Paludibaculum fermentans: one gene and its partners. The protein of the gene in region 1 interacts with the protein of each later gene in a pairwise test. Links are inferred from orthologs where the notes say so. Each region holds a gene or a part of one and is shown in the gene's direction. Other genes may lie near its edges. The genes, in order: rplL, dnaE and nikR.

What was found.
Region 2: the proteins of rplL (region 1) and dnaE interact in binary tests that used the Escherichia coli proteins (3 or more experiments, as listed by UniProt). The link is inferred for Paludibaculum fermentans from one-to-one orthologs.
Region 3: the proteins of rplL (region 1) and nikR interact in binary tests that used the Escherichia coli proteins (3 or more experiments, as listed by UniProt). The link is inferred for Paludibaculum fermentans from one-to-one orthologs.

Annotation. Positions count from the first base shown.
Region 1 is NZ_CP063849.1:2,817,743-2,827,253, reverse strand. The notes cover bases 6,527-9,511. They hold rplL (50S ribosomal protein L7/L12), read left to right. Parts: upstream 6,527-7,821; coding sequence 7,822-8,202; downstream 8,203-9,511. Other genes in these bases: rpoB (DNA-directed RNA polymerase subunit beta), read left to right, coding at 8,678-9,511; rplJ (50S ribosomal protein L10), read left to right, coding at 7,198-7,725; rplA (50S ribosomal protein L1), read left to right, coding at 6,527-7,167. Also shown: IRI77_RS11060 (SnoaL-like domain-containing protein), read right to left, coding at 1-123; IRI77_RS11055 (MarR family winged helix-turn-helix transcriptional regulator), read right to left, coding at 120-599; IRI77_RS11050 (CvpA family protein), read right to left, coding at 777-1,346; IRI77_RS11045 (phosphoribosylaminoimidazolesuccinocarboxamide synthase), read right to left, coding at 1,343-2,230; IRI77_RS11040 (hemerythrin domain-containing protein), read right to left, coding at 2,248-2,706; tuf (elongation factor Tu), read left to right, coding at 3,278-4,468; preprotein translocase subunit SecE, read left to right, coding at 4,799-5,059; transcription termination/antitermination protein NusG, read left to right, coding at 5,089-5,769; rplK (50S ribosomal protein L11), read left to right, coding at 5,847-6,278; more of rplA, read left to right, coding at 6,460-6,526. UniProt on the Escherichia coli protein: The binding site for several of the GTPase factors involved in protein synthesis (IF-2, EF-Tu, EF-G and RF3). Is thus essential for accurate translation.
Region 2 is NZ_CP063849.1:6,021,309-6,031,847, reverse strand. Bases 3,722-7,734 are described here. They hold dnaE (DNA polymerase III subunit alpha), read left to right. Parts: upstream 3,722-4,060; coding sequence 4,061-7,534; downstream 7,535-7,734. Other genes in these bases: IRI77_RS23730 (acetyl-CoA carboxylase carboxyltransferase subunit alpha), read left to right, coding at 7,548-7,734; purD (phosphoribosylamine--glycine ligase), read left to right, coding at 3,722-3,919. Also shown: IRI77_RS23755 (ParA family protein), read right to left, coding at 1-283; tRNA uridine-5-carboxymethylaminomethyl(34) synthesis enzyme MnmG, read right to left, coding at 719-2,590; more of purD, read left to right, coding at 2,597-3,721; more of IRI77_RS23730, read left to right, coding at 7,735-8,486; IRI77_RS23725 (hypothetical protein), read left to right, coding at 8,493-8,765; IRI77_RS23720 (SprT-like family protein), read left to right, coding at 8,766-9,548; IRI77_RS23715 (sugar phosphate isomerase/epimerase), read right to left, coding at 9,531-10,445; IRI77_RS23710 (phytanoyl-CoA dioxygenase family protein), read right to left, coding at 10,461-10,539. UniProt on the Escherichia coli protein: DNA polymerase III is a complex, multichain enzyme responsible for most of the replicative synthesis in bacteria. This DNA polymerase also exhibits 3' to 5' exonuclease activity. The alpha chain is the DNA polymerase catalytic subunit.
Region 3 is NZ_CP063849.1:2,615,876-2,625,149, reverse strand. The notes cover bases 2,232-4,979. They hold nikR (nickel-responsive transcriptional regulator NikR), read left to right. Parts: upstream 2,232-3,275; coding sequence 3,276-3,683; downstream 3,684-4,979. Other genes in these bases: metW (methionine biosynthesis protein MetW), read left to right, coding at 4,860-4,979; metX (homoserine O-acetyltransferase MetX), read left to right, coding at 3,742-4,863; IRI77_RS10230 (C40 family peptidase), read left to right, coding at 2,376-3,227. In the rest of the region: carB (carbamoyl-phosphate synthase large subunit), read right to left, coding at 1-1,008; carA (glutamine-hydrolyzing carbamoyl-phosphate synthase small subunit), read right to left, coding at 1,011-2,144; more of metW, read left to right, coding at 4,980-5,465; IRI77_RS10210 (response regulator), read left to right, coding at 5,568-8,765; IRI77_RS10205 (aminotransferase class V-fold PLP-dependent enzyme), read right to left, coding at 8,774-9,274. UniProt on the Escherichia coli protein: Transcriptional repressor of the nikABCDE operon. Is active in the presence of excessive concentrations of intracellular nickel.

The DNA of each region.
Region 1 (9,511 bases):
GAACGGCTCGTTCGAGTTTTCCTGCATGACGACGTTCTCGTCGTAGAGTTCTTCGAAGGCTTCCAGTGCCTTGCCGGTGAGGATGGCGTCGTTCAGTTTGGCGTCGAGTTCAGCGATAGTCATTGTCTTGTCTCCCGTATCTTTTCCAGTAGTTCCACCAGGGTTTCGGCCTCATCGGGGGTGAGCCCCGCGGCCATCTTCTGATCGATTTCCGCGACCAACGGGTCGAGGCTGGCCAGCAGGCGCGCACCTTCTTCGGTGAGGTAGCAGAGCACCTGGCGGCGGTCTTTTTCGCAGCGAACCCGGCGTACGAGGCTTTTGAATTCCATTCGGTCGAGCAACCGGGTCATGCCCGGCGTCTCTTCGAGGAGACGCTCGCCGATGGCCAAGGTCGGAATGCCCTCGGCACCTGCGCCGCGCAGGATGCGCAATACGTTGTACTGCTGCGGCGTAATCTCGTGTGGTTCCAGGAAGCGTGCTGTGTCACGCCGGAAGACGTCCGCGGTCTTCAGGATGGACAGAGACGCCTCCTGGTAGATGGAGCTGAAGGGTTTCGTCTGCTTCAGTTCCTCTTGGAGGCGGCTTGTCTTGCGTGCCATGACTTTAAATTACACGACATTAGTTGACACGTCAAGTATTTTCTTGGAGGATTTTAGGCAGCTGGCGCAGGGGCAGGCAAGAGGGGCTCAGATCGCTTTTAGTTTCAAGCAGTTATGACTTTGGCGAAGACGAATCGGCGCGGCTGGCGGCGTCTGCCTGGTGGGCATCACGGCGCGCTAGTTGCTCGCCTTGGGTGGAGTTTCGTGTTCGGCGTCATGCCGGACGCCGGTCCAGAGCTTCTTCACCCGCTCGTAGGTCGCCAGGAAACCGTCCTTGAGATCTCGCGGGGCGAGGTAGACGAGGACGTGTGAGGCTTCGACGAGGTAGGGGGCGACGGTGGAATCGGCCACGGAGTCGGGCACCGGCTTGATGGGGAAGGCCAGCAGCATCATGATGAAGACCACGCCGATCAGGGTGGCCTTGATGAGGCCGAAGAGGGCGCCCAGCATGCGGTCGAGCCAACTGAGGCCGGTCCACTTAAAGATGCGGGAGAGGCCCCAGCCCAAAAGGCCTCCCACCGCCTGAACGCCAACAAAGACGAGCATAAAGCCTACGATGTTGCAGAGCGCACGGGAGCTCAGGTAGGGCTGGAAGTAGGCTCCGGCGGAGCCATAGAACCAGGTTGCGAGGAAAAGGCCCAGCATCGTGGATGCCAGGCCGATTGCCAACCGCGTGAAGCCCCGGCGAATGCCTTGCGTCACGAAGATCCCGAGCAGAACCAGGAAGAAGATGTCGAGCCAGTTCACAGTTTGCTACCAGTGATCTTTTCGTACGCCTCCCGGTACTTGTCGGACGTTTTCTCGATTACGTCGGCCGGCAGCGATGGAGCGGGGGGCTGCTTGTTCCAGGAGAGCGTTTCGAGGTAGTCGCGTACGAACTGCTTGTCGAAAGAGGGCTGCGCGCCGCCGGACTTGTAATCGGCGGCCGGCCAGAAGCGCGAGGAGTCGGGCGTGAGGACTTCGTCGCCGAGGGTGAGCGTGTCGCCGATGAAGCCGAACTCGAACTTGGTATCGGCGAGGATGATGCCGCGGGTGAGCGCGTAGCCGGCGGCCTTGGAGTAGATGCCCAAGGTGAGGTCGCGCAGGCGCGTGACAACGTCCTGGCCCGCGATTTGAGCGGCCTTCTCGAAGCTGATGTTCTCGTCGTGGCCCGACTGGGCCTTGAAAGCGGGCGTGAAGATGGGCTCGGGCAGGCGGTCGCTCTCCTTGAGTCCGGAGGGGAGCTGGATTCCGCAGACGGTGCCATCCGCCTTGTACTCCTTCCAGCCGGAGCCGGAGATGTAGCCGCGGGCGACGCATTCAATCTGCACCATCTCTGCGCGTTTAACGAGCATGGAGCGGCTTTCGAGCTGGTCGCTGTACTGGTGCAGGTCGGCCGGGTAGTCGCTGACGTTGGCCGAGATCAGGTGGTTGGGTACGACGTCCTTCAGGAAATCGAACCAGAAAAGAGAGAGCTGGGTGAGAACCCGGCCCTTGTCTGGAATGGGTGAGCCGAGGACGCAATCGAACGCGGAGATGCGATCGGTGGCGATCATCAGCAGTTTGTCGTCGCCGACGGCATAGACATCGCGGACCTTGCCACGGGCGATCAACGGGAGGCTGGGGATGTTGGTTTGAAGTAGGGTGCTCATCGGAATATTGATTGAAATCAGGGCTCGAGGCAGACGCGAACGGCGCGGGCTTCGAAGGTGTCGCCGAGGCGCTGCATGGTGGCGTCACTGAGGCGGTCCTGGACGCTCTCGAAGAGTTCATTCTCCTCGCTCCGGATGTGGGCCCGCAGAAGGGCACCGAAGGCCTGGAGGCGCTCGATGGTGGGTTCGACGCGGAGCTGGGCGATCTGTTGCTCCATGCGGCGGTGTTCGGCGACCAGCGCGTCGACCTGGGCGTTGGGGCCGAGCTCGGAGAGGATGGCCGAGAAGAGGTCCTGTTCCTCGAGTTCAAAGTGGTTCACGAGTTCAAGATCGAAGCGGTCGGCGCATTTGGCGGCGAGGCGTTGGATGTTGGCGTCGGAAGAATCCCTGGCGAGACCGCGTTCAATGAGCACACAGAGGGCGAGTCCGTTGTGGTGCTGGTGGGACAGCGGGTGGAGGCTCTTATGGCGGCGCATGGGTGGTGTGCGGCAGGGTCCTGAACTACTGTTGGTACCATCCTTCGCGGCGGGACGCAAGGAGGTGGATTAGAACAAATTCACGCACGATTGTTTGATGCAAAATGACCGCTGATGCGTTATATTGGGAGGGTTGCCGTCCGGCAGCGACAACACGGTTACGGACAGGTGGCCGAGTGGTTAATGGCAGCAGACTGTAAATCTGCCACTCCTTGCGAGTTACGGAGGTTCGAATCCTCCCCTGTCCACCATCTACTTGTATGGTAGAGCGAACCGGGAGAAGTACCGGGCGAAAGCGATCCAACCTGGGTCTGTGATGGAAATCGCGGAGAGCAGTGTGCCGGGGTTGCCATAGGCGGGTAGGGTTGCGCTAAAGTAAGTTGCAGGGCCGATGTAGCTCAGTTGGTAGAGCGCGTCCTTGGTAAGGACGAGGTCACCAGTTCAATCCTGGTCATCGGCTCCAGAATTTTTCAAGACGAGCTGGACCCTTCCAGGTTCCGGTGAGCCCGAGGCGGGCGGCCGGTCCCCACAAAAAGCTGGATTAGGCGGGAGGCAGCAGGGAGTCGCACGCATGGCGAAAGAGAAATTTGATCGCAGCAAACCGCACGTGAATGTTGGCACGATTGGCCACATCGACCACGGCAAGACCACGCTCACGGCAGCAATCACGAAGACGCTGGCCAAGCATAACCCGAAGGTGCAGTTCCGCAGCTTCGATTCGATCGACAACGCGCCCGAAGAAAAGGCACGAGGTATCACGATCGCGGCGGCGCACGTGGAGTACGAGACGGCGAATCGTCACTACGCGCACGTGGACTGCCCGGGCCACGCGGATTACATCAAGAACATGATCACCGGTGCGGCGCAGATGGACGGCGCGATCCTGGTGGTGGCGGCTCCTGACGGACCGATGCCCCAGACTCGTGAGCACGTACTGCTGGCCCGCCAGGTGGGTGTGCCGTACATCGTGGTTGCCCTGAACAAGGTCGACATGATGGACGACGCCGAACTGCTGGAACTGGTGGAGATGGAGCTGCGCGAGCTGCTTTCGAGCTACGGGTTCCCCGGCGACGACCTGCCGATCTGCCGCGTGAGCGCGCTGGGCGCGTTGAACGGCGAGCCGGAGTGGGAAAAGTCGGTGGACGACCTGATGGAAGCGGTGGATCGCTACATTCCGATTCCTCCGCGCGATGTGGACAAGCCGTTCCTGATGCCGATCGAAGACATCTTCTCGATCCAGGGCCGCGGGACGGTGGTGACGGGCCGTATTGAAAAGGGCCAGGTCAAGGTGGGCGAGGAAGTCGAGATTGTGGGCTTCCGCGACACGCGCAAGACGGTAGTCACGGGCGTGGAAATGTTCAAGAAGCTGCTGGACAGTGGCATGGCGGGCGACAATGTCGGCCTGTTGCTGCGCGGCATCGACAAGGACGACGTGGAGCGTGGTCAGGTGCTGGCGAAGCCGGGCTCGATCAAGCCGCACGCGAAGTTCCGGGGCGAAGTGTACGTCCTGTCGAAGGAAGAAGGCGGCCGCCATACCCCGTTCTTCAAGGGCTATCGTCCGCAGTTCTACTTCCGGACGACGGACGTGACGGGTGTGATGGAGTTGCCGGAAGGCACCGAGATGGTGATGCCTGGCGACAACGTCACGGTGGGTGTGGAACTGATCACCCCGGTGGCGATGGACAAGGGCTTGCGCTTCGCGATTCGTGAAGGTGGCCGCACGGTTGGCGCCGGCACGGTGTCGGAAGTGGTTCTCGACTAGTGATTGAAGGACGCGCGGCGGCTTTAAAAGAAGGCCGCCGCGTTTGTTCGCAAGGGTTTGGGTGGAAAGTACGGGCGGCTGGTTCCCGAGGCTGTCCGGAAGTTGAGCTATAATACTGAGTGTTTACCGGGAAGGGGATTAGGTTAACGGTAGACCAGCGGTCTCCAAAACCGCATGTGGGGGTTCGATTCCCTCATCCCCTGCCATCTTCCTGGCATCCGGACCAGATCTGGGTGGATTTCAATCAAGACGCCTGTGTAAGGGGCGTTCGTCGGTAGCGGGTGTGCCTAAGGCACGCCTCTCGGAAAGGCTTCGGAAAAGGTGCCATCCATGGCGGCAGTAACTACGGCAGCGAGCGGCGACAACCAGCCACAGACCGGCGTCGCGGGCTGGATCGAACAGGTCAAGGAATACGTCTCGGATCTGAAAGCCGAGATGCGCCGGGTGAGCTGGCCCAACAAGGCACAAGTGCAAGCAACAACAGGGGTTGTGATCGCAGCAGTATTTCTGTTCGCGGCCTACTTCGCGGTGGTTGACATGCTGCTGGGCCGGGCGATCAATCAGATTTTCCAGACGCTGGCACGGAAGTAGTAAGCGCAAGCTAGACAAGGGTTTAGTCCATGTCCGAGCAAGACTTCGATCAAAATAACGAGGCAGGCGGCATCCCCGATCCGTCTGAAGACGCGCCGGTAAACGGTGCCCAGTCGGAGTCTCCCGAGGAGGTAACCGCGGAGGAGATTGCCGCGGCGGCCGATCCGAATGCTCTCCCTGGCATGGATTGGTTCATCATCCACACCTACTCCGGATTCGAAAACAAGGTTGCGGAATCGCTGAGGGCCCGGGCCTCGGCGTATGCGTTTGCAGACCGGTTGGGTCAGATCCTGATTCCCACTGAAGAAGTGGTTGAGTTGAGGAATGGCAAGAAGGTCACCAGCAAGCGTCTGCTTTATCCGGGCTACGTCATGGTGCAGATGGCCATGGACGACGAGCTTTGGCATCACGTAAAGAACACGCCCCGGGTAACCGGGTTCGTGGGCGGCGGCAACACGCCGGTGCCGTTGACGGCGGACGAAGTAAACGCGATTCTTTACCGTCAGGCGTCGGCTGCTGAGCGGCCGCGTCCGAAGATGAGTTTCGAGAAGAGCGAGACCGTACGGATCGTGGATGGTCCGTTCACCAACTTCCAAGGCAAGGTGGACGAGGTGAACTCGGACCGGAACACGCTGCGCGTGCTCGTGACGATTTTTGGCCGCGCGACTCCGGTGGAGCTCGAATTTCTCCAGGTGGAGAAGATCAGCTAGCAGGCTGTTTGGCCAGGCTGGCGCCTGCAGGCAAGTGCCGGGCGTGCGCTTGAGAAGAGTTTGAGAAGGGTTTTGAAATGGCGAAGAAAGTAACGGCTCAAGTGAAGCTGCAAATTCCGGCGGGGAAGGCGACTCCGGCGCCTCCAGTCGGCACGGCGCTCGGTCCGCAGGGCGTCAACATTATGGAGTTCTGCAAGGCGTTCAACGCCAAGACCTCCGCCAAGGACCAGGAAGGGCTGATCATCCCGGTAGTCATCACGATCTACTCGGACCGTTCGTTCACCTTCATCACCAAGACGCCGCCGGTGGCGATTCTGGTGAAGCGTGCCTGCAACCTGGCGAAGGGCAGTGCGGAGCCGAATAAGAACAAAGTCGGCAAGATTACGATGAAGCAGGTTGAGGAAATCGCGAAGCTGAAGATGCCCGACCTGAATTCGTTTGATATCGATTCAGCGATTGCCCAGGTAAAGGGTGCGTGCGTTTCGATGGGCGTGGAAGTAATTAACTAGTCTCAGCGTGTTCCGGTGTGGACGCGCCAGTCGCGCCCATGCTAAAGTAGTAGTTTCGTTCTTTTCCAATCTAACGGAACGTTTACCGGGTCGCAATTCAGGGCACGGTGGGCAATCCGACCACATTGGGAGGTCTTATGACCGGGTAACCGGTGGAAAGGCCGTTTGGACCAGTCACACTATGGCAAGAAAACCAGGCAAAAAGTATACTGCGGCCGCGGGGCAAATCGAGAAGCGGCCCTACACGCTCGAAGACGCCATCCCGCTGGTACAAAAGATCAAGTTCTCGAAGTTCGACGAGACGGTCGAAGTGCACATGCGGTTGGGAGTCGATCCGAAGCACGCGGACCAGATGGTTCGCGGCACCGTCGTTCTGCCGAACGGGCTCGGCAAGAGCAAGCGGGTGCTGGTGATCGCCTCTGGCGACAAGATTCGTGAGGCAGAAGCGGCGGGCGCCGAATTTTTCGGCGGCGATGAGTTGGTGGAGAAGATCCAGAAAGAAAACTGGATGGACTTCGATGCTGTCATTGCGACCCCCGACATGATGCGGTCGATGGCGCGGTTGGGTAAGATACTGGGTCCTCGTGGCCTGATGCCGAACCCGAAAACCGGAACGGTGACGACGGACGTCACCAAGGCTGTCAACGAAGTGAAGGCCGGCAAGGTGGAGTTCCGCGTAGACAAGACTGGCGTGATTCACGCGCCGGTGGGCAAGGTTGGTTTTGCGACCGACAAGTTGCTGGAAAACGCGAGCACACTGATTCAGGCCGTCATTAAGGCGAAGCCTTCGGTGGCCAAGGGCAAGTACGTGAAGAGTGCAACGGTCTGCTCCACCATGGGGCCGGGCGTCGCTCTGGACGTAACTGTCTACAACCTCCGTCAACTGTAGCATCGAGCGCGCTCGCGAAAGGACCCGGTCATGAAGGAAAGAAAAAAGAAACAAGCAGATCTCGAGAAACTGCGTGGTGAGCTTCAGAAATCCCCGAACGTGTTTGTGACGGGCTTCACGAAGCTGACCGTGGCGCAGGATTTCGAATTGCGCAAGACCGTTCGCGGGGCTGGCGGGATGTATCACGTGATCAAGAACACGATCGCGGAGAAGGCGTCCGCCGGACTGGAATCCGCACAGGTTTTGGCAGGGCTGAAGGGTGTGTCCGCGGTGGCTTACACCACTGGGGATCCGGTAGCTCTGGCGAAGGCCCTGACGGCTTACGCGAAGGCAAATCCGACATTTACTTTCAAGTCTGGCTTGGTGGAAGGCCGTGCGATCGACCTGAGTGCGATCCAGGAACTGTCCAGCATGCCGGCGAAGGAAGTGATCTACGCCAAGCTGTTGTGGGTGATCAATGCTCCGGCACAGCAACTGGTCACTGTCTTGAATGGCGTGGGCCGCGATCTCGCCGTGGTCATCGATCAGGGCGTCCAGGAAAACAAGTTTTCCTCCTAGTGAGGGCAGGCCTCCAGGCGGGGTTCGGATTGCGGATCGCGCGGGTGAGGACTTGAGTGGAACGATTTTATAACGATAGGGAGTTTCGAAACTAAAATGGCTGACATCAACGCGATTGCCGAAAATATCCAGGGCCTGACGCTTCTGGAAGCCTCCCAGCTGGTGAAGCTGCTTGAGGAAAAGCTGGGTGTTTCCGCCGCCGCCGCCGCTGTTGCCGTTGCCGCTCCTGCGGCCGGCGGCGCTGCCGCAGCGGTTGTGGAAGAAAAGACCGAGTTCAACGTCATTCTGACGGCTGCCGGCGCCAACAAGATCAACGTGATCAAGGTTGTGCGTGAAGTGACCAGCCTCGGCCTGAAGGAAGCCAAGGACCTCGTGGAAGCGGCTCCGAAGGCGATCAAGGAAGGCGTTAACAAGGACGAAGCCGAGACGATCAAGAAGAAGTTCGTCGACGCCGGCGCCACCGTCGAGATCAAGTAGTGAATGCGTCCTGTGTGGGCGCAATCCTATCGACAAAACAGAGATGCGGCGGGTTGCGGGGTTCCCGGATGGGATGCTCTGTAACCGGCCGCTTCTGCGTGCCCAAGTAACACCCGTTTGACGGTTTGTTTTTCATTCTGTTAGACTGGGGGCATCAGATTCTGCAGCCGGATCAGGAATCGCTGCGCCAGTGCTAAAGATATTCGACCCGGGTTCCGTACCATGGCGGCGTCCGGGTGACCTCAACACTTCGTTCCTACTGCGCAGCCGGTGTGTACCCCAAATTCTTCCCGGCTTGTCCTGTCTGAACTGGTCCAATTTCCTGCCCTTGGTGACAGACATCCCTGCGCCGGGCATCTCCCGACATACGATCCCGAGATTCACCCCTATCGCCCGATGTTCGGGTAGTTAGGGATGCCAGACTCTTCCTGGCGGCCCCGCCGCCGGATGAGATCGGCGCCTTAAGGAGTGGAGAATGGCTACTGCGTCCAACGGCACGCCTCGCGAGCGCGTCGACTTTTCCAAGATCAGGACCTCCGTCCCGATTCCAAACCTCATCGAAGTCCAGAAGCGCAGCTATGAACGCTTCCTGCAAATGGACCTGCTCCCCGATGAGCGTGACGACATCGGTCTGCAGAGTGTCTTCAAGAGCGTTTTTCCGATCACGGATTTCCGTGGTTTGTCGGAGCTGGAGTTCGTCGACTACTCGATTGGCAACTGGGAGTGCAAGTGCGGCAGCCTCAAGGGCTTGAACCACCTGCGCACGGTCTGCCGGAACCCCACCTGCGGCGCCACCATCAAGACCGATCCTTTCCATCCCGGCGACGTACTTTGCGACAAGTGCGGCACCTTCAATAAGAACATCGTCACCTTTTGCAACCGCTGCGGCGACCCCGTCGGCCTGCAATTGAAGTACGACCAGGCGGAGTGCGAAGAGCGGGGCATGACCTATGCCGCGCCGCTCAAAGTCACTATCCGCCTGAAGATGTTCGATAAGGACGAATCGGGCCGAAAGACTGTCCGCGAGTTCAAGGAGCAGGAGGTGTTCTTCGGCGAAATTCCGCTGATGACGCCGAACGGCACCTTTATCATCAACGGCACTGAGCGTGTGATCGTCAGCCAGTTGCACCGCTCGCCCGGCGTCTTCTTCGAGAAGATCCAGGCTCAGAGCTACTTCCTGGGCAAGATCATCCCGTACCGCGGCTCCTGGGTTGAGTTCGAGTTCGATTCCAAGAACCTTCTCTATGTCCGCATCGACCGTAAGCGCAAGTTCTACGGTTCGGTGTTCCTGCGCGCGCTGGGTATTAAG
Region 2 (10,539 bases), 3.2 Mb from region 1 along the record:
TGCCGGCGACGAGGTTCTTATCGGCGGGTACGAGCTGGAGGCCGTCGAATTCGGTACTGACGATGGTTTCCGCGAGGGAATGGGCACCCATGAGTGCGTCGTAGATGGTGGGCATGCCTGGTTCTTTGGCGATGCCGACCCCAGTAGTGCAATTTCCCTGGGGATCCATGTCGATTAGCAGGATTTTGAGGTCATTCGAGGCGAGGGAGGCCGCGAGGTTGATGGCGGTGGTAGTTTTGCCGACCCCGCCTTTTTGGTTTGCGATTGCGATGACTTTGCCCATGGGGCGTCCTTATCTATACAGAGGAATGGCGTGTCAGCGGCAATCCGGGATTCCATCCTGGGGTGAGGTGCTAACGCGAGGGTCAGCTCCGGAGCGTCGCCGAAACCGCTATCCTACCACGTACGTTCCACGTGGAACACTGAGGGCCGGAATTGGGAGTGTTCCACGTGGAACATAGCGGCCAGAGGGCGATTGAGGCACGGAAGCGGGCTGTTTGGATGTTCCACGTGGAACAATGCCAGGCCTGACGGTCAAGACTGAGGGAGTAATCGAGAACCGATGCCGCGGCGGGTGTTAAGCCTGGGATGTACGCCGCCCGCCCGACTCTTTCGAGCTGAGCCCGCTCCAACTCGTCACAGATCTCCAGGCTGAGGCCAAGTCAGAGGGAACTGAGGAAGGGAAGCGGACTGTTTGGATGTTCCACGTGGAACAATGCTAGGCCTGACGGTTCAAACTGAGGTAGCAATCCAGAACCGCGACGGCGGCAGGGGTAACACCGGGAATCCGGGCCGCTTGACCAAGCGTCTCGGGCTGAACCCGCTCCAACTTGTCACAGATCTCCCGACTGAGGCCCGGAATGCCCCGAAATGCGAATCCGGCAGGGATCAGGCGGCCTTCCGAGTCCTTCAGGCGCTGAATCTGGCGTTCCTGCTGGTGAAGGTAGCCCTCGTACTTCACTTCGGTCTCCACGGTGGTCAGAACGGCGGCAACGGTAGGTTCTCCCAGTTGTTGTTCCAGCCAGGGGCGGATCTGCTCGATCTTGGCGTCGGGACGGCGCAACCAGACCTGGAGCATGGGTCTTTCGTCCGCAGGTAGCCCCAAGGCGGAGAAATGCTCCGGTGTGACCCGGTTTGTCTCCAAAAGACGGAGTACCTGGGCCTTCTGCGCCAGTTTCTTCTCGTAAACCGCCCAGCGCTCATCCGTTACCAGTCCGACGCGGCGTCCTTCCGCCGTTAAGCGCTCGTCGGCATTGTCGATACGGAGAAACAGGCGGAATTCGGCTCTTGAGGTGAACATGCGGTAGGGCTCATCAGCCCCTTTGGTCACCAGATCGTCGACCAGGATGCCCGCGTAGGCCTCATTGCGGCGCAAAACGATGGGATCGATGCCCTTTACCTGGCAGCCGGCGTTGATTCCGGCCAGAAGCCCCTGGCAGGCGGCTTCCTCATAGCCTGATGTCCCGTTGATCTGCCCAGCGAGGAAAAGGCCCTCAATCTTCTTCACTTCCAGGGTATGGTTCAGTTCCCTGGGGTCAATGGCGTCGTACTCGATGGCATAACCGGGGCGGATCATCTCCGCATTCTCCAAGCCAGGGATGGAGGCGACCATTGCTTCCTGCACGTCGATGGGCATGCTGGTGGACATGCCGTTCACATAGACTTCGTACGTATCCAGTCCTTCCGGCTCCAGGAAGATCTGATGGCGGGTTTTATCCGGGAATTTGACGATCTTGTCTTCGATGGAGGGGCAGTAGCGGGGACCGATGCCTTCAATCTGTCCACTGTAGAGCGGGGAACGCGGGATCGCCTCCTGCAGGATGCGGTGGGTCTCATCAGTGGTGTAGGCGATGTGGCATTCGATCTGGGGGCGGTCGATCCTGGTGGTGAGGAAAGAGAAAGGGGTGGGGATGGGGTCGCCCGGTTGCGGTTCGAACCGGTCCCACTGAATGGTGCGGCCATCGAGACGCGGAGGGGTGCCGGTCTTGAGGCGGGTCCACTGCAGACCGAGGCTGCGGAGGTGGTGGCCCAGGAGGTTCGACGGCGCTTCCCCGCTCCGGCCGCAGTTGGACTTGGTCTCGCCTACGTGGGCCAGGCCATTCAAAAAGGTCCCGGTGGTGACGACCACGGTGCGGGTCTGGAGCGAGCGTCCATCCGACAAGCGGATGGAGCGGACCTTGCGGCGGCCGTCCGCCAGATCGTCATACTCGATCTCGGCCACTTCGGCCTGCAGGATGCGGAGGTTCGGTTCGTGCTCCAGGGTCTCACGCATCTTGAAGCGATACTGCTTCTTATCCATCTGGGCGCGGGGGCTCCAGACAGCCGGGCCGCGACTGGTGTTCAGGAGGCGGAACTGGATCCCGATCTGATCGGCCACCTCGGCCATCACTCCACCCAGCGCGTCGACCTCCCGGACCAGGTGCCCTTTGGCGATTCCGCCAATGGCTGGGTTGCAGGACATCTGCGCGATGAGGTCGATGTTCATTGTGACCATCGCGGTGCGCAGGCCCATCCGCGAGCAGGCACGGGCCGCCTCGCATCCGGCATGTCCGGCTCCGATGATCACAACGTCGTAGTTGATCTGTCGCATTGGCAGGTGAGGGGGTTCCCAGATATCCTAGTTAATTGTAGCGAGAGGAGTTACGCTGTGAAAGTTCTGGTTCTGGGCAGCGGCGGACGCGAACACGCCATCGCTTGGCGGTTGAAGCGAAGCCCTTCTGTTTCAGAGGTTTACGTAGCGCCTGGGAACCCTGGCTGCGCGTCCGTGGCCACCTGTTTGAAGCCATCATCTTCTACACCTGTAGATTTACTACAGTTGGCGGACTCAATTGGCGCGGATCTCACCGTGGTGGGTCCGGAGGCTCCGCTGGTCGAGGGAGTCGTGGATCTCTTTGAATCCAAAGGGCGCCTGATCTTTGGGCCGACCCGGGCCGCGGCTCAGCTGGAAGGCAGCAAGATCTTCTCGAAGCGTTTCATGGAGCGGGCCGGCATTCCCACGGCCCGGTTTGTCTCGACTTCTGACCCTGCTGAAGCCCGTAAGTCATTGGATCAATTCGACTACCCCGTCGTGATCAAGGCCGACGGCCTGGCTGCCGGCAAGGGTGTCGTGATTAGTCCGGACCGCCGCCACGCGGAAGAAACCCTGGATGGGATGTTCAGCGGTGCCCTGGTGGGCTCCGCTGGCGGCAAGGTGGTCATAGAGGAGTTTCTCACCGGCGAAGAGGTGAGTTTCATAGGGCTCAGCGACGGAGAGCGTGTACTGCCCCTGGAGCCCTCGCAGGACCACAAGACCATTTTCGAGGGCGACCAGGGTCCGAACACCGGCGGCATGGGCGCCTACTCGGATTCGCGGATCCTGCCGCAGGCGCAGCGCGACCAGGTGATGCGCGACGTGATGGAGCGCACGGTCCAGCAGATGAAGGCGGAGGGTGCGCCGTTCCGCGGATTCCTGTACGCCGGGCTCATGATGACCGAACGCGGAGCGATGGTGCTGGAGTTCAACGTCCGGCTGGGCGATCCCGAGACGCAGGCGCTGCTGCATCGGATGGATTGCGACTTCGGGGCGGTGCTGCATGCGGCGGCTAGCGGGCAGGTGCGGCCCGAACTGCTCAAGTTTAAACAGGATCCTTCTGTCTGTGTGGTGCTGGCGGCGCATGGTTATCCGGGCAAGGTGCGGACGGGAGACGAGATTACCGGGATTGAGCAAGCGGAAGCGACCGGCGCGACAGTGTTCCACGCGGGCACCAGGATGGCGGACGGTAAGCTGGTCACCTCCGGCGGGCGCGTGCTGGGCGTGACGCATAGCGGCGCGACGCTGCAGGCTGCGATCGATAACGTTTACGCCGCCTGCGCGCCCATCCGGTTTGACGGGATGCAGATCCGGCGCGACATCGGAGCCAAGGGTCTGAAGCGCTGGTAAGCGCAGACGATGACCCCAGCCGGGCTGTAGAATAGATAGAAGATCCGGGGACGTAGCTCAGCTGGATAGAGCGTCCGCCTCCTAAGCGGAAGGTCGGCAGTTCGAATCTGCCCGTCCCTACCATTTCTGCCGAATTCACCGATGTCCGACAAGCCGTTCGTCCATCTACACTGCCACACCGACTACTCGCTGCTGGACGGGGCCTGCGAAATCGGCAAGCTGATGAAGCTCGCCGTGAAGCAAAACCAACCGGCGGTGGCGTTGACGGACCATGGCAACCTGTTTGGCGCCGCGGAGTTCTACTTCAAGGCGAAGGACAATGGCGTCCACCCGGTGATCGGGTGCGAAGTCTACATCACGCCGAACGACCGGCGGATCAAGGACGAAACGAACCGGCGCTACAACCATCTGGTGCTGCTGTGCGAGAACCAGGAAGGCTACCGGAACCTGATCAAGCTGGTGTCGACGGCAAGTCTCGACGGCTTCTATTACAAGCCGCGCATCGACAAGGACCTGCTGTCGCAGCACAGCAAGGGGCTGATCGCGCTGTCGGCCTGCCTGAAGGGCGACATCAACGAAACGTTGATGAACGATAAGTACGACGACGCGCAGAAGCTGGCGTACGAGTATCGCGATCTGTTCGGCAAGGACAACTTCTTCCTCGAGATCCAAGATCACGGGCTGGAAGAAGACAAGGTCGTGATGCCGCAGGTCTACCGCATGTCGCGCGAGACCGGCATTCCGCTGGTGGCGAGCAACGACGCGCACTACCTGGAGCACAGCGACCATCGCGCGCAGGACATTCTCACCTGCATCCAGTCCGGCAAGCTGGTGAGCGATGAGAAGCGCCTGAAGTTCTCCACCAACGAATTCTTCCTGAAGACGCGCGAAGAGATGATGACTATCTTCGGCGAGGTGGAAGACGCGCTGGACCGCACGTGGGACATCGCACAACGCTGCCAGGTGAAGATGGACCCGGTGAAGGAGCCCTTCCCGAAGTTCGACGTCCCGCCGGAGCAGACCATCGACAGCTACTTCGAGTACGTGGCGCGGCAGGGCTTTGAGAAGCGCCGCGGCAAGCTGGACAAGATGGCGGCGCAGGGCCAACTGCGCTTCGACATGGCCGAGTACATTGAGCGGCTGGATCGCGAAATCAAACTGATCCAGCAGATGCAGTTCTCGGGCTACTTCCTCATCGTCTGGGACTTCATCCGCTACGCGAAATCGACGGGCGTGCCGGTGGGTCCGGGCCGCGGTTCGGCCGCCGGCTCGCTGGTGAGCTTCTGCATGGGGATCACCGATGTGGATCCGCTGCACTACGGCCTGCTGTTTGAGCGCTTCCTGAATCCTGAACGCGTCAGCATGCCTGATATCGACGTGGACTTCTGTACGAACCGCCGCGGCGAGGTCATCCAGTACGTCACCGAGAAGTACGGGCGCGAGCAGGTGGCGCAGATCATCACATTCGGCACGCTGGCTCCGAAGGCCGCGATCAAGGACGTGGGCCGCGTGCTGGACATGAGCTTTGGCGAAGTGGATAAGCTTTCGAAGCTGATTCCGGCCGACCCGAAGATGACGTTGAAGAAGGCTCTCGACGAGGAGCCCGCGATCCTGGAGGCCGCCGCCAAGGATCCGAAGGTCAAAGAGATTCTCGACATCGCGCAGCGCCTGGAGGGCATGGCCCGCAACTCGGGCGTGCACGCCGCGGGCGTTGTCATCTCACCGGTGCCGCTCGCCGAGATCGTTCCTCTCTACCGCACCAACAAAGAGGAAATTGTTACCCAGTTCGAAATGTCCATGCTCGAGAAACTCGGGCTGCTCAAGATGGACTTCCTGGGTCTCACCACGCTGACCATCGTGCACGAGGCGCTGTCGCTGATCAAGAAGACGCGCGGCGAGACGCTGGTGCTGGAAGATCTGCCTCTGGACGACAAGGACGCGTATGAGCGCATCTTCGGCCAGGGCCTGACTGACGGCGTCTTCCAATTTGAATCGTCGGGCATGAAGGATGTGTTGCGGCGCTCGCATCCTGAGCGCATTGAGGACCTCATCGCCCTCAACGCCCTCTATCGTCCAGGCCCGATTCAGAACGGCTTCGTCGACGACTATGTCGATCGCAAGCTGGGCCGCAAGCCGGTCACGTACGATCTGCCCGAGTTGAAGTCGCTGCTGGAAGAAACCTACGGCCTGGTGATCTATCAGGAGCAGGTTATGCAGGTGGCGCAGCGTATCGCCGGTTACTCGCTGGGTGAAGCCGATCTTCTGCGCCGCGCGATGGGCAAGAAGAAAAAAGAGGAGATGGACAAGCAGCGCGCCCGTTTCCTCGACGGCGCGAGGAAGAACGGCCATCCGCCCAAGAAGGCCGAGGCCCTGTTCGACCTGCTGGCGAAGTTCGCCGAGTACGGGTTCAACAAGTCACACTCGGCGGCCTATGGCTATCTCGCCTATCTCACCGGCTACCTGAAGGCGCACTATACGGTGGAGTTCCTGGCGGCGCTGCTAACGTCGGAAACGGGCAACACCGATAAGGTCGTTAAGTACATCAACGAATGCCGCTCTCTGGGCATTGAGGTGCTGCAGCCCGACGTGAACCAGTCGGACCTGAACTTCACGCCAGTGGGCCGCGACAAGATCCGCTTCGGTTTGGGCGCAGTGAAGAATGTCGGCGTGGGCGCGGTGGAAGCCATTGTGAAGGCTCGCAACGAAGGCGGCGTCTTCAAGTCGCTGGACGACTTCTGTGAACGAGTTGATCTCTCGGCGGTGAATCGCCGCGTGATGGAAAGCCTGATCAAAGCGGGAGCGATGGACAGTCTGAAAGGCTACCGCTCGCAGTTGTTCGCGATCATCGAGGACTGCATCGAATCCGGCCAGCGCGCCCAGAAGGACAAGCTCAGCGGGCAGACTGGTTTGTTCGGCGAGCTCATTGGAGACGACTCTCCCTCTTCTTCGCGCGCACTGCCCAGGCTGAATGACTGGAGTCAGGCGGAGAAGCTGCGCGGCGAAAAAGAGACCATCGGCTTCTACGTCAGCGGCCACCCCCTGGACGAGTATCGGTGGAAAGTGACGGAGCTCACGTCGTACACCACCGAGAATCTGGCGGGCCTCGAAAAAGGCATGGAAATCGCGGTCTGCGGCATCCTGCGCAGCGTGCAGAGGCGGCGCAACAAGGAACAGAAGCCTTGGGCCATCACACAGCTCGAGGACTGGACTGGTTCGGTGGAAGCGTTGTGTTTCGCCACCCGCTACGAGCATCTTCAAAAAGAGATTGAAGAGGACAAAGCGGTGCTGGTGCGTGGCAAGGCGATGCCCGAGGAAGACGGCACGATCAAGCTGAACATCCAGGAGATTATTCCGCTCGAGTTGGCCCGTGTGAATTTCCCTTCGCTGGTCTCCATCCGTGTGCGGCTTTCGGCAACCGGCAACGAGAAAGCCGAAGCGTTGCAAAAGCTGTTCACGACCAAGCCGGGCGAGACCTCAGTGCGGCTGAAGCTGGAGAAGCCGAGAGACTTTGCAGTGACACTTGATGTCACGGCGCGCATCCGTCCGGATAAGGAGTTCAAGGCCGAAATCGAGCGCATCTGCGGACCGGAAGCGCTTGAAGTGATAGCCTCGTAGGAAGCATCTTTATATGAGCGATACTTCGCAAGCACGCATCGCCGATATCGAGCGCGAGATCTCGCAGCTCCAGCTCACCTCCACAGGTGCGCAGGCACAGCTCGCCGATCTCGAGGGCGAACTGAAAGCGCTGCGCGGTGAGCAAGGCGTCAATCTGGCGTGGCAGCGTGTCCAACTTGCTCGCCATCCCAAACGGCCGCACTCGCTGGACTACATCAACCGGCTCGTGCCGGACTTCACGGAAATTCACGGCGATCGATTCTACGGTGAAGATGCGGCCATTGTCGCGGGCTTCGGCACGATGCTCGGCGGCCACCCGGTAATGATGGTCGGCCTGCAGAAGGGCCGTGACACAAAGCAGAAGCTGATCCGCAATTTCGGCATGCCGAAGCCGGAAGGCTACCGCAAGGCGATGCGCGCGATGGAGATGGCGTCTAAGTTCCGGCGTCCGATCATTACTTTCCTCGATACTCCGGGGGCCTATCCGGGCATTGACGCGGAAGAGCGCGGCCAGGCCGAGGCCATTGCCTATAATCTGCGGGAGATGACCCGACTGCAGTCGCCGCTGATTGTGGTGGTGATTGGCGAAGGCGGCAGCGGCGGCGCGCTGGCGCTGGGTGTGGGCAACAAGGTGTTCATGCTGGAGAACGCGGTCTACAGCGTGATCTCTCCGGAAAGCTGCGCGGCCATCATCTATCGCGATTCCACGAAGGGTGCGCTGGCGTCCGCTGCTTTGAAGATCACGGCGAGCGACCTGGTGCGGCAGGGCCTGATCGACGGCATTATCCCCGAGCCGCTTGGCGGCGCGCAGGACGACTACGATCGAGCCGCGCAGTATCTGCACCAGACGCTGGTCGCGGCCATTGACGAACTGGCTCCGATGAGTCCGGACCAATTGATCGAACAGCGGTATCAGAAGTTCCGGCAGATGGGCAGCTTCTTCACGGAGTAGCGACGCTTGAACAAGGGCAAATTTATCCTGATGGGCGTGGTCGCCTTCTTCCTCTTCCTTGGGGTGACGACTTACCTGATGCTGGGCAATCGCAAGAACCGTGTCGAGGTGTGCATGACCTACCAGGGCCGCAACTCGTGCAAGGTCGCCTCCGGAGAATCGAAGGAAGCGGCGTTGCGTACCGCGACGGACACAGCTTGCGCGTTGATTGCCGCGGGCGTGACGGAAACACAACAATGCACGCACGGTGAGCCGGTGAGCGTGCGCTGGCTCGACTAGATGGCGTCTCCGTCTCCAGCGCCGGCGCGCGGTCTGCTCGCCGAGAACGTTCTGCTATTCCACTGGTCCGACGATCTGGTCGCGCACCGCTTGCGGCAGGTGCGGGAGTACGTCCTGGCCCAGTCCCGGCATCTGCATCGCGAGGACTTCATTGTTGTACACCCGCGCGATCTGCACCTGCTCTTTGAGGCCTACGACAGATTCTTCTTCGAGGGCCTGTGCGGCAATGCCCTGGAAGGGCAAAGTCTCAGCTTCCGGCTGTCATCGCGCATGACAAAGACTGGCGGCAAGACGACTCGTTTCACCAGCCGCACAGGCGCGGTCAGCTACGAGATCTCCGTCGCGGTGAACATGTTGTTCGACTCGTTTGAAGAGGACTCGCGTTCCGTCACCGTCTGCGGGATCGAATGCACCAATCGCTTCGCGGGCTTGCAGCGCATCTTCGAACACGAACTCGTGCACCTCATTGAGATGCTCTGTTGGGGCGAGAGCGATTGCTCGGCCGCGCGATTCCAGGGCATCACCGCCCGCCACTTCCGCCACACGGCCCATACGCACAATCTCATCACGCGTCGTGAGCAGGCTGCGGAAGCGGGCATCCGTGTGGGCTCCATGGTCAGCTTCGCCTTCGAAGGCCGCACCTACAAAGGCCGCGTGAATCGCGTGACCAAGCGCGTCACCGTCCTGGTGGAGGATGCGGCGGGACAGCTGTTTTCCGACGGCAAGCGCTATCGCGTCTTCTACGTGCCCATCGGGTCTCTACGCCTAGCGGACCCGGCCTGAGCCGGCGTCCACACGACGTTTCGCTTCTGCGAAGCATTGTTGCGCCAAGCCCCGCAGCACCAGCGACTGAGCCCATCGATCGCATTCCTCGCGAAGCACTCCGTTCTCATCGGGGAAGGTGCGCCCGTAGTAGATCTTCGGCGAGAGGAGCTCCGGAACGAAGAAGAGGGAGCCTCCTGGCTCGGACTGTCTGAGGAACTGCTCCATCGCTCGCGTCCACAGCATGCGGAAGTGAGTGACGTAGGGATGTGCGGTTTCGTCCCCGTCTCCAATGTCGACCTGCATGCAGCCCGGATTGCCGATGCGGCCATGCAGAAAGCGCACGCGTTCCAGCACCGGTTCAATGAAGCGGAGCTTGTTCTCGAAGCCGCCATAGACGAACTCGAGACCGGTGTACCAGTGCGAGAAATCGCCGTTGATGCGGACTTGCGGGTATCGCGCGAGGAAGTCCACGGTGCGCCAGGCGTCCTGGAAAATCGTGGCGCGGTGCGTCTCAATGAAGAGCGGGATGGGATGGCGGTCTGAGGCTGTGAGCACCGCTTCGATCAAACGTGCCGCCTCGTCCGGGCTCTCCATGCCCCAGCCCACATGCAAAGTCGCGCAAGGGAATCCGGCGTCCGCGAGCCTCTCCGCCAAGGGGCCGGCCTCTTCCGGATGATTCACGCGTCCTGTCGCCGCGATGCCGAGCCCCCGCTGCCGGCAATGAGCGAGTTGGTCACTGGTGAACACAACATCGAACTGAACACCGTCGTAACCAGCCTCAAGCACATCGTCGAGCCGCCGCTGCAGGAGGGCGCCCGCATTGCCACGAGCGTCCTCGAACCGCGCCATGTCTTCCAGCGCGAGCCAGCTCATGAGTGTGCGCAAAATAGGCTGCGTGGAGTGGAGATCTGCCATGGCCGTCAAACGCCTCTACTCGGGCTGATCCAGGCTGGTTGCGCTCTGATCACGAGCGGCCTCGAGCCAGGCGACATCCGAGCTTGAGTCGGCG
Region 3 (9,274 bases), 200 kb from region 1 along the record:
CTTGATCTCGTCCAGGCGGTAGCCGACGGCCAGTTTGGCGGCGATCTTGGCGATCGGGAAGCCGGTGGCCTTGGACGCGAGGGCAGAGCTGCGCGACACGCGCGGGTTCATTTCCACGATCACCATGCGGCCCGAGTTGGGGTCGATGGCGAACTGGACGTTGGAGCCGCCGGTGTCAACGCCGATTTCGCGCAGGCAGGCCAGCGCGCCGTCGCGCATCATCTGATACTCGCGGTCAGTCAGCGTTTGGGCCGGAGCGATGGTGATGGAGTCGCCCGTATGGACGCCCATCGGATCGAAGTTCTCAATGGAGCAGACGATGATGGCATTATCGGCCTGGTCGCGCATCACCTCGAGCTCGTACTCCTTCCAGCCGAGTACGCTCTCTTCGGCCAGCACTTCGTGGACGGGCGAAAGATCGAGGCCGCGTTCCAGGATGTTGAGCAGGTCTTCGCGGTTGTAGGCGATGCCGCCGCCGGTGCCGCCCAGCGTGAAGCTGGGGCGAAGGATCATCGGATAGCCGATTTTGTTGGCGAATTCGAGCCCGTCTTCCACGCTGCGCAGCAGGCGCGATTGCGGGGTCTCGAGGCCGATCTTGCGCATGGCGTCCTTGAACAGGAGCCGGTCTTCGGCCTTCTTGATGGAATCGATCTTGGCGCCGATGAGCTCCACGCCATATTTGTCGAGGACGCCGCGCTCGGCGAGATCCACGGCAAGGTTGAGGCCGGTCTGGCCGCCCACGGTGGACAGCAGGGCGTCCGGCCGTTCTTTGCGGATGACTTCCTCGGCGTATTCGACGGTGAGCGGCTCGACGTAAGTGCGGTCGGCCAGGTCGGGGTCCGTCATGATCGTCGCCGGGTTCGAGTTGATGAGGACGACTTCGTAGCCGTCGGCGCGCAGGGCTTTGCAGGCCTGTGTGCCGGAGTAGTCGAACTCGCAGGCCTGCCCGATGACGATGGGGCCGCTGCCGACGATCAGGATGCGATGAATGTCGTTTCTGCGCGGCATTCCTACTTCTTGTGCTCCTTCATCATCTGGGCGAAGTCCTCAAACAGGTATTGGGAATCGTGCGGCCCGGGCGCCGCTTCCGGATGGTACTGCACGCAGAAGAGCGGCTCGGAACGATGCCGCAGCCCTTCCAGCGTCTGGTCGTTCAGGTTGATGTGCGAGAGATCGACGTCGCTGGTGTTGATGGAGTCGGGGTCGACGCAGAAGCCGTGGTTTTGCACGGTGATCTCCACCTTGTTGGTGCGCGTGTTGAGCACCGGGTGGTTGATGCCGCGATGGCCGAACTTCAGCTTGAACGTCTTGCCGCCCAGCGCGAGGCCGATGATCTGGTGGCCCAGGCAGATGCCGAAGATGGGTTTCTTGCCGATCATCTTGCGGATCTGCGCGGCCTGGTGCTCCAGCGGCTCAGGATCTCCGGGTCCGTTGGAGAGGAAGATGCCGTCGGGATTCAGCGCCAGAACATCTTCGGCGGAGGTTGTTGCGGGCACCACCGTGACGCGGGAGCCGATGGAGGTGAGGCAGCGCAGGATGTTGCGCTTGATCCCGAAGTCGTAGGCGACGACATGGAACTGCCCCGGTTCGTGCTGTTTGATGATCTCGGAGGGTGAACAGGCCTCGACGGGCGTGTTCCACTCATATTGAGTCTTGGTGGAGACGCGGGTGGCCAGCTCCAGGCCGGCCATCGACGGGCTCTTGCGGGCGATTTCGATGAGCTCCTCGGCCGAATGGCCGGCTGTCGAAAGAGCGCCGCGCAGGACACCGCCGATGCGCAGTTTGCGCACCAGCGCGCGGGTGTCCATTTCCGAAATCACGGGTACGCCGTATTGTTCCAGGAACTGGTCGGCCGTCCGCTGGCTGCGCCAGTTGGACGGGGCTTCGGCCCATTCGCGGACGACGAGGCCTTCTATGTAAGGATGCGCGGACTCGTCATCGCCGTCGTTGGTGCCGTAGTTGCCAACTTGAGGATTTGTCAGAACGACAATCTGCCCTGTGTAAGACGGATCCGTGAACACTTCCTGATAGCCGGTGATGGAGGTATTGAAAACGACCTCCCCGGTGCGCACGATTCGTGCGCCATACGCGCGGCCCTGGTAGACGGTACCGTCCTCCAGGGCGAGGATGGCTGTGGTGGGCAAGCTCTCTCCTGTGATGGGGGACAACATCCATTTTTCCATTTCCGGGGCCACTCTTCAACACTTCGGGCGAAATGATAGACTGACAAGAACACCAAATTTCGCTGGAACGCCCCAAAACGGCGCACGAAGCTGCGCGATGCGGGCGACAGGATTCCTTTTTCCTACCAATCACTTACAGGACGCGCCACGGCAGATTCAAGGTGCTAGAATCCGTCGCCGGAGGAACAGTCCATGGCGTCCTCAACCACGTCGATTCCAGGACGAGCGGCTGCCCGTGAGCCGGGTCAGGCGGTGGATCCACGTACGCGTGTGGTCCGTTGCGCGAAGAAATGGGTAAACCAGCCTTTCCGCTACGGCGTGAAGGCGCAGTGTTGTGAGTTTGTCCGGCATGTCTTCAGCCAGGCGGGGATCAAGCTGCCGGTGGTCAAGTTTCCCAGTGACTATGCCCTGCTCGTCCATGACGGGCTTTCCACGGGGTCCGGCTATGCCGACAGCCTGGCCGGGGATGAGGTGGGTCCGAAGGTGAAGCTGCCGGAGGCTCAACCGGGCGACATCATCCTGTTCAAGGACACGTACAACGATGGCTGGTCGCAGGGTGTCATCACGCATGTCGGCATCTACATGGGCGACGAAAAGATGATCGACCGGCCGACGATGAAGGGCACGGTGCTGCACCGGTCTGTCTACACCTCGACGGGCTCGATTGCGGAGCTGCGGAGGCCGCGCCAATTCGCTGACCCCAGCACGTACATCAAGCTGGAAGCGGGCGTGGTGAAAGCCGCAATCAAAGGGAAGCCCGTCTACGCACTGGAGATCGGGCTTACTTATTCCGGGGGCGTGACGGCGACGGTCGACGGCGCCCCGCGCGCGCCCAAGAGCGTGAATCTCCAGGTGGTGGATGCACAGACGAAGCAGCATCACTATTTCCTCTACGCGGGCGGGAAAGCCAAGGCCGTGGTGGGCGGGTTGCCGGTGAGGACACTAAGCTGCAAGGCCAAGCTGAGCGGCGGCGCAATCCACCTGTGGCTGAACGGCAAGGAGATCCGGTCGAAGAAGCTGGTATTCGAGATCGAATCCGCCTGACGCGCAGCCCCCTTGAGGCGCGGCCCGCACTGCCTGATGATGGAGGGTATGGGCGAACTGGCACGCATCGGGGTTGCAATCGACGAAGAGCTGTTGAAGCGCTTCGACACCTTAAATGAGAAACGCGGCTACACGAACCGTAGCGAGGCGTTCCGCGACCTGATCCGGGACGCGCTGATCCAGGAATCGACCATGTCGCCGGAGTCGCCGGTGGTGGGCGCGCTGACGCTCGTCTACGACCATCATGTGCGCATGTTGAGCGACAAGCTCACCGAGATCCAGCACGATCATCACGAGGAGATCGTCTCCACGCTGCATGTCCACCTGGACCACGACCACTGCCTGGAAGTGCTGGTCCTGCGCGGCCAGTGCGGCAGCGTGCAGAAGATCGCGGACCGCCTGATCAGCACCAAAGGAGTGCAGCACGGGCGGCTGACTCTGACCGCCGCGGGCTGAGTGGACGGCTCACGCTACAATAAGGACCAAAGGCGCACCTTGCGCGATTGATCCTCCCATGATTGTGGAAACTCAGTTCACCCTCATCCCTTCGTTGACGCTGGATGTGGGTGAGACGCTCAAAGACGTCACCGTCGCTTACCAGACCTACGGCACATTGAACGCCGACCGGATGAACGCCATTCTGATTGAGCACGCCTTCACGGGCGATGCGCATGCGGCGGGCATCGACCATGAGGGCAAACCGGGCTGGTGGGCCAACATGATCGGGCCGGGCAAGGCCTTCGATACGGATCGCTACTTCGTGATCTGCAGCAATGTCCTGGGCGGGTGCCGCGGCACGACCGGGCCGAGCTCCATCAATCCCGCGACAGGCCAGCCGTATGGCTTGAAGTTTCCGGGCATCACCATCAGCGACATGGTGCGCCTGCAAAAGGCGCTGATCGATGCCCTGGGCATTCCGAAGCTGCTGGCAGTGGCCGGCGGCTCCATGGGTGGCATGCAGGTGCTGGAGTGGGCGGTCGCCTATCCGGAGGCCGTGGAAGCCTGCCTGCCGATTGCGACCACGGCACGGCACAGCGCGCAGCAGATTGCGTTCAATGAGACGGGGCGCCAGGCGATCATGGCCGATCCCGACTTTCACGCCGGCGATTACTACTACAAAACGCCTCCGGCGCGCGGGCTCTCGGTGGCGCGCATGGTGGGCCACATCACGTATATGTCCGACGAGTCGATGCGCGAGAAGTTCGGGCGCCGGCTGCGGGACAAGAAGAGTTTCGGCTACGACTTCGAGGTGGATTTCGAGGTGGAGAGCTATCTGCGCTACCGCGGCAGCCAGTTTGTGGGGCGCTTCGACGCGAACTCCTACCTCTACATCACCAAGGCGATGGACTACTTCGACCTGTCGGCGGGCTTCCCGTCGCTGGCGGCGTCGCTGGAGCGGGCGCGGTCGAGGTTCCTGGTGATCAGCTTCACGTCGGACTGGCTCTATCCCTCCTATCAATCCCAGGAGATGGTGAACGCGTTGCGCGGCCGCAACCACGACGTCACCTATTGCGAGCTTTCGTCGAACTATGGCCACGACGCATTCCTGGTGGATATCGGAGAGCAGACGGAGATCGTGCGCGGCTTCCTGGCGCGCTGTGTGAGGGAGTTCCGGCCGCTGGAGGTTCTGCGTTGAAGGTCACGGAAGTGCTTGGCCGCACCGACTACCGCCTGATCAGTGAGTTGATTCCGAACGGGGCCAAGGTACTCGACCTGGGTTGTGGCGACGGAGCCCTGTTGGAGTGGCTCAAGGTCCACAAACAAGTGGAGGCGCGCGGCGTGGAATTGAAGCGTGAGCTCGTCCAGCGGGCGATTGCGCGCGGCGTCACCGTTTACCAGGGCAATCTCGAAGAGAGCCTGAAGGACTATCCCGACAAGGCTTTCGATTACGTGATCCTCAGCCAGACGCTGCAGGAGACGCTGCAGCCCCTGATGGTTTTGCAGGAGATGCTGCGCATCGGCAAGCACGCCATCGTGGCGTTCCCGAACTTCGGCCACTGGCGGGTGCGGCTGAGTCATCTGTTCAGCGGACGGGCTCCCAAGACGCACTTGTTCCCGTTCGACTGGTACGATTCGCCGAACGTCCATTTTCTGACTGTGATCGACTTTGAGGACCTGATCCGGAAACAGGGCTGGCATGTGGAACGGCGCTACTTCGCCGCCGGGCACTGGGCTGGAGAGATGGCGCCGAACCTCTTCGCCGAGATCGCGGTTTATCTCTTCCGGCCGGAGCCCTGAAGCCGGGTTTCCGCCCCTGCCATGCAATTGCAATACGAATCCCCTGTGGGCTAATGTAGTTCGAGACCAGCGCCTGGATTCCGCCCAAGACTCGGTACTTTTATGCCAATCGACCCGGTCAGCCACGAATCTCCACTGTCCGCTGAATCCGCCCGCTGGAGACATCTTCTTGAGGCTTCCGGTGAAGGCTACTGGGAGGTGGACAGGGTCAACGGGCAGGTCTTTTTCAGCGCGAAGATCAGGGAGCTGCTGTCGCCCGAGCCGGCGTTTGGCGTTCAGGACCAGGCGGGCGGGTGGCGCCTGACAGTCGGTGAGTTGATCCACTCAGGCCTGGTGCATCCCGACGACATGCCGCGCCTGGCCGAGTCGATGGATCGTTCCGCCGGTGTAGGCATCCTGGAACTCCATCAGGAATTCCGGATGAGGCGGCCGGGCGGCGATTACTTCTGGGTTGTGAGCCGCGGCCGGATCATGGAATCCGAGCCGGACGGAAAACCGCGGCGTCTGTGCGGCTGGCTGAGCCCCGTGGTGCGATCGGGCGATGCGGAGGCGGCCCTGCTGGCTGTGCTCGACACCGTCTCGTCCCTGACGGGCAAGCAGTACTTTGAACGCCTGGCCGTGCGGTTGTCCGAGGCGCTGCACATGCGCTATTGCCTGGTGACCGAACTGCTGCCGGGCGCGGAATCGCGGGTGCGCTCCATCGCCTTCGCGGTGAATGGCCAGGTCAGCCAGGATGTGGAATACGATCTGGCGGGCACTCCCTGCGAAGCGGTTGTGAATAAGGGCATGTGCATCTTCTCCAGCGGGGTGCAGCGCCTGTTTCCGGCCGACGAGATGCTGGCGGAGATGTCCGTGGAGAGCTACCTGGGGCTGGCCTTGCGGTCGTCCAGCGGTGAGACGCTGGGGCTGCTGTCCGTGCTGGGGACTGAGCCGATGCAGGCCAACGGCTACTCGGCCGCATTGTTCGAGCACTTCGGGGCGCGGGCTTCGGCCGAACTTGACCGCCTGCGGGCGGAGCGCCAGCGGTTGCACAGCGACCGGCAGTACCGGCAGCTCTTTGAGAAGATGCCGGCCGGGTTTGGGCTGTTCGATGTGTCCACTGATCCGGATTCGGGCCAGCGGCTGCTGCGCTGGGTGCAATGCAATCCGGTGATGGAGTCGATGCTGCGCGTCCCGCTGGAGGAGGTGCTGGGCCGGACACTGCTGGAGGTTCTGCCCCACTTCGACCGCACCACCTATGCCGCCCTGCTCGATGTGGTGGAGACGGGCGAAGAACGGCAGACCATTCACTACTCGACCCGCTATCAGGCCACCTTGGAGCTGAGTGCATTCCGGCCCTCCCCGGGGCAATTGGCGGTGTTGGCGACCGATCTGACGCAGCGCATGGAAGCGGAGAGCGCGTTGCGCGAGTCCGAACGGCGATTCCGCGAGCTGCTCGAATCAGCCAATGTGGCGGCGCTGATTCTCGATTGTGATGGGCGGATTCAGTTCTGCAATGAGTACCTGGCCGGTCTGCTGGGCTGTGCCCGCGAGGAGCTCACGGGGCTCGACTGGTTTCACGAGTTCCTGCCGGAGTCGGTGCACGCAGCGGCGCGCATGCGCCTGGAGGGCGTGTTTCACGACTTGGGCGGAGCGCGGTCGGGCCGCAACGAGGTGCTGTGCCGCAATGGCCAGCGGCGCCTGTTCGAATGGGACAACACGCCCTTGTTTGATGCCCGGGGCGAACCTACCGGCATCGCGGCGATTGGACGCGATCTGACTGATAGGCTGGCGCTGGAAGAGCAGTACCGGCAGTCGCAGAAGCTCGAGGCCGTGGGCCGCCTGGCGGGCGGCGTGGCGCACGATTTCAATAACCTGCTGACGGTGATCACCGGCTATTCGCGGCTGGCGCTGGCCAACCTGCCGCCCGGCGATTCGGTGCTGCCTCGCTACTTACAGGAGGTGGTGAAGGCGAGTGAGCGTGCGGCGGAACGAACCCGGCAGTTGCTGGCGTTCGGGCGGCGGCAGGTGATGCGGTCGCGTCCGGTGGGCCTCCACACGCTGGTGAAAGGGCTGGAGCCCATGCTGGTGGAGTTGGTGGGCGAGGAGATCCAGTTGACGCTGGATCTGCGCGCCGTGGACGACGTTACCCTGGCCGATCCGGGCCAGATGGAACAGGTGCTGCTGAACCTTGCTCTGAATGCGCGCGACGCCATGCCGGCCGGCGGGCGACTGACCTTGGCTACGCGGAACGAGACCATCACCCGGCCGCCGGCTGGATCCCTGAACAAGTTGGAGCCGGGCGAGTACATCCTGCTGCGCGTCTCCGATTCCGGCAACGGCATGAACGAGGAGGTCCTGGGGCATCTCTTTGAGCCGTTTTTCACCACGAAGGGATTGGGCGAGGGTAGCGGCCTGGGGCTTTCCACGGCCTATGGCATCGTCGGCCAGAGCGGGGGCGACATCCGGGTCAGCAGCGAGGTGGGCCGGGGCTCCTGTTTCGACGTCTTCCTGCCTTGCGCGTCGGCGGAGCCCGAGGATTCCTCCTCAGCCGAAGGCCTGGACGCCAAGCTGCGCATGGGCGCCGGACAGGGCCTGCTGATCGCCGAAGACCAGGAGGAGGTTCGGGCGTTCGCCTCCGAGGTGTTGCGCGGGTTGGGCTACCGCGTCACGGAAGCCTCCAATGCGGAAGAGGCGCTCCGCAAGGCCAAAGCGCTGGATTGGAAGCTCGATCTTCTGCTGACGGACCTGATGATGCCGGGCGCCGATGGGGGCACCCTCGCTCGTGAACTGAAAGCCTCGATCCCCGCCTTGAAAGTCGTCTTCATGTCCGGATATAGCGATCCGGACGCGTCTGGCGCGTCGGTGAAGGGCACCGGGGGCCGCTATCTGCGGAAGCCGTTTTCTCCGGAAGACCTGGCGCTCGCCGTGCGCGAGGAGTTGGGGCCCGGCGGCTGCCGCGTGCTGGTGGCGGACGACGAAGAGTCCGTGCGCCTCTACATGCGGCGTGTCCTCGAGGATGCCGGCTACACCGTGCGCGAGGCTGCCGATGGGCGGGCGGCCATGCGGGCACTGGAAGCCGAGCCCGCCGACGTCCTCATCACCGATCTGGTCATGCCCGACCAGGAGGGCATCGAGACCATCCGGCTGGCGCGCAAGGCGTTTCCGCAATTGCGCATCATCGCCATCTCCGGCGCCTTTTTCGGCCAGTTCCTGAAGATGGCGGAGCTGCTGGGGGCCAACGCGGTGCTGCCGAAGCCGTTGTCGCAGGCCATCATGCTGGACACTGTGCGCGACGTGCTGGGCCGGCCGCCGGAATAGCTTCCCGCCTACGCCGGTTGCACGCGGCTGGCGGTCCACCTGGCTGTGCCGTACTCGCCCATCCGGACTTCTCCGCTCAGCGTGCCGCCCTCCAGCTTGCCTTCAAAGACGTAATTGAGCACGGTGCCCTCGTAGCGATGCGCGCTGCGGAACTGCACTGCCGCCCCGCTGACGTCGCCGCGCAGGGGATTGCTCATCCAGGTGGTCTTGTGGGTACCTGAGAGCTTGCCGCCGTCCTGTTCCAGGGCGATTTCGTGGGTAGCTTCGCCGCGGATGAATTGAAGGTGCACCGTCCAGCGGCCGGCTACCTGCGAGGGGGCCGCGGTGGAGACGGGCGCCGGTTCGATTTTGGGCGGATGGGCCAACGCCGCGTGCAGCGCCTTGGCGACGATGGGTGCGTCCTCCGGATTCATCATGTAGGGCATGATGGTGACGGAACTGTCCATGCGCGCGGGCCGCTCTCCGGTGGAGCCCGCCACGATGATGCGCGGTTCACCGCGGTCCAACGC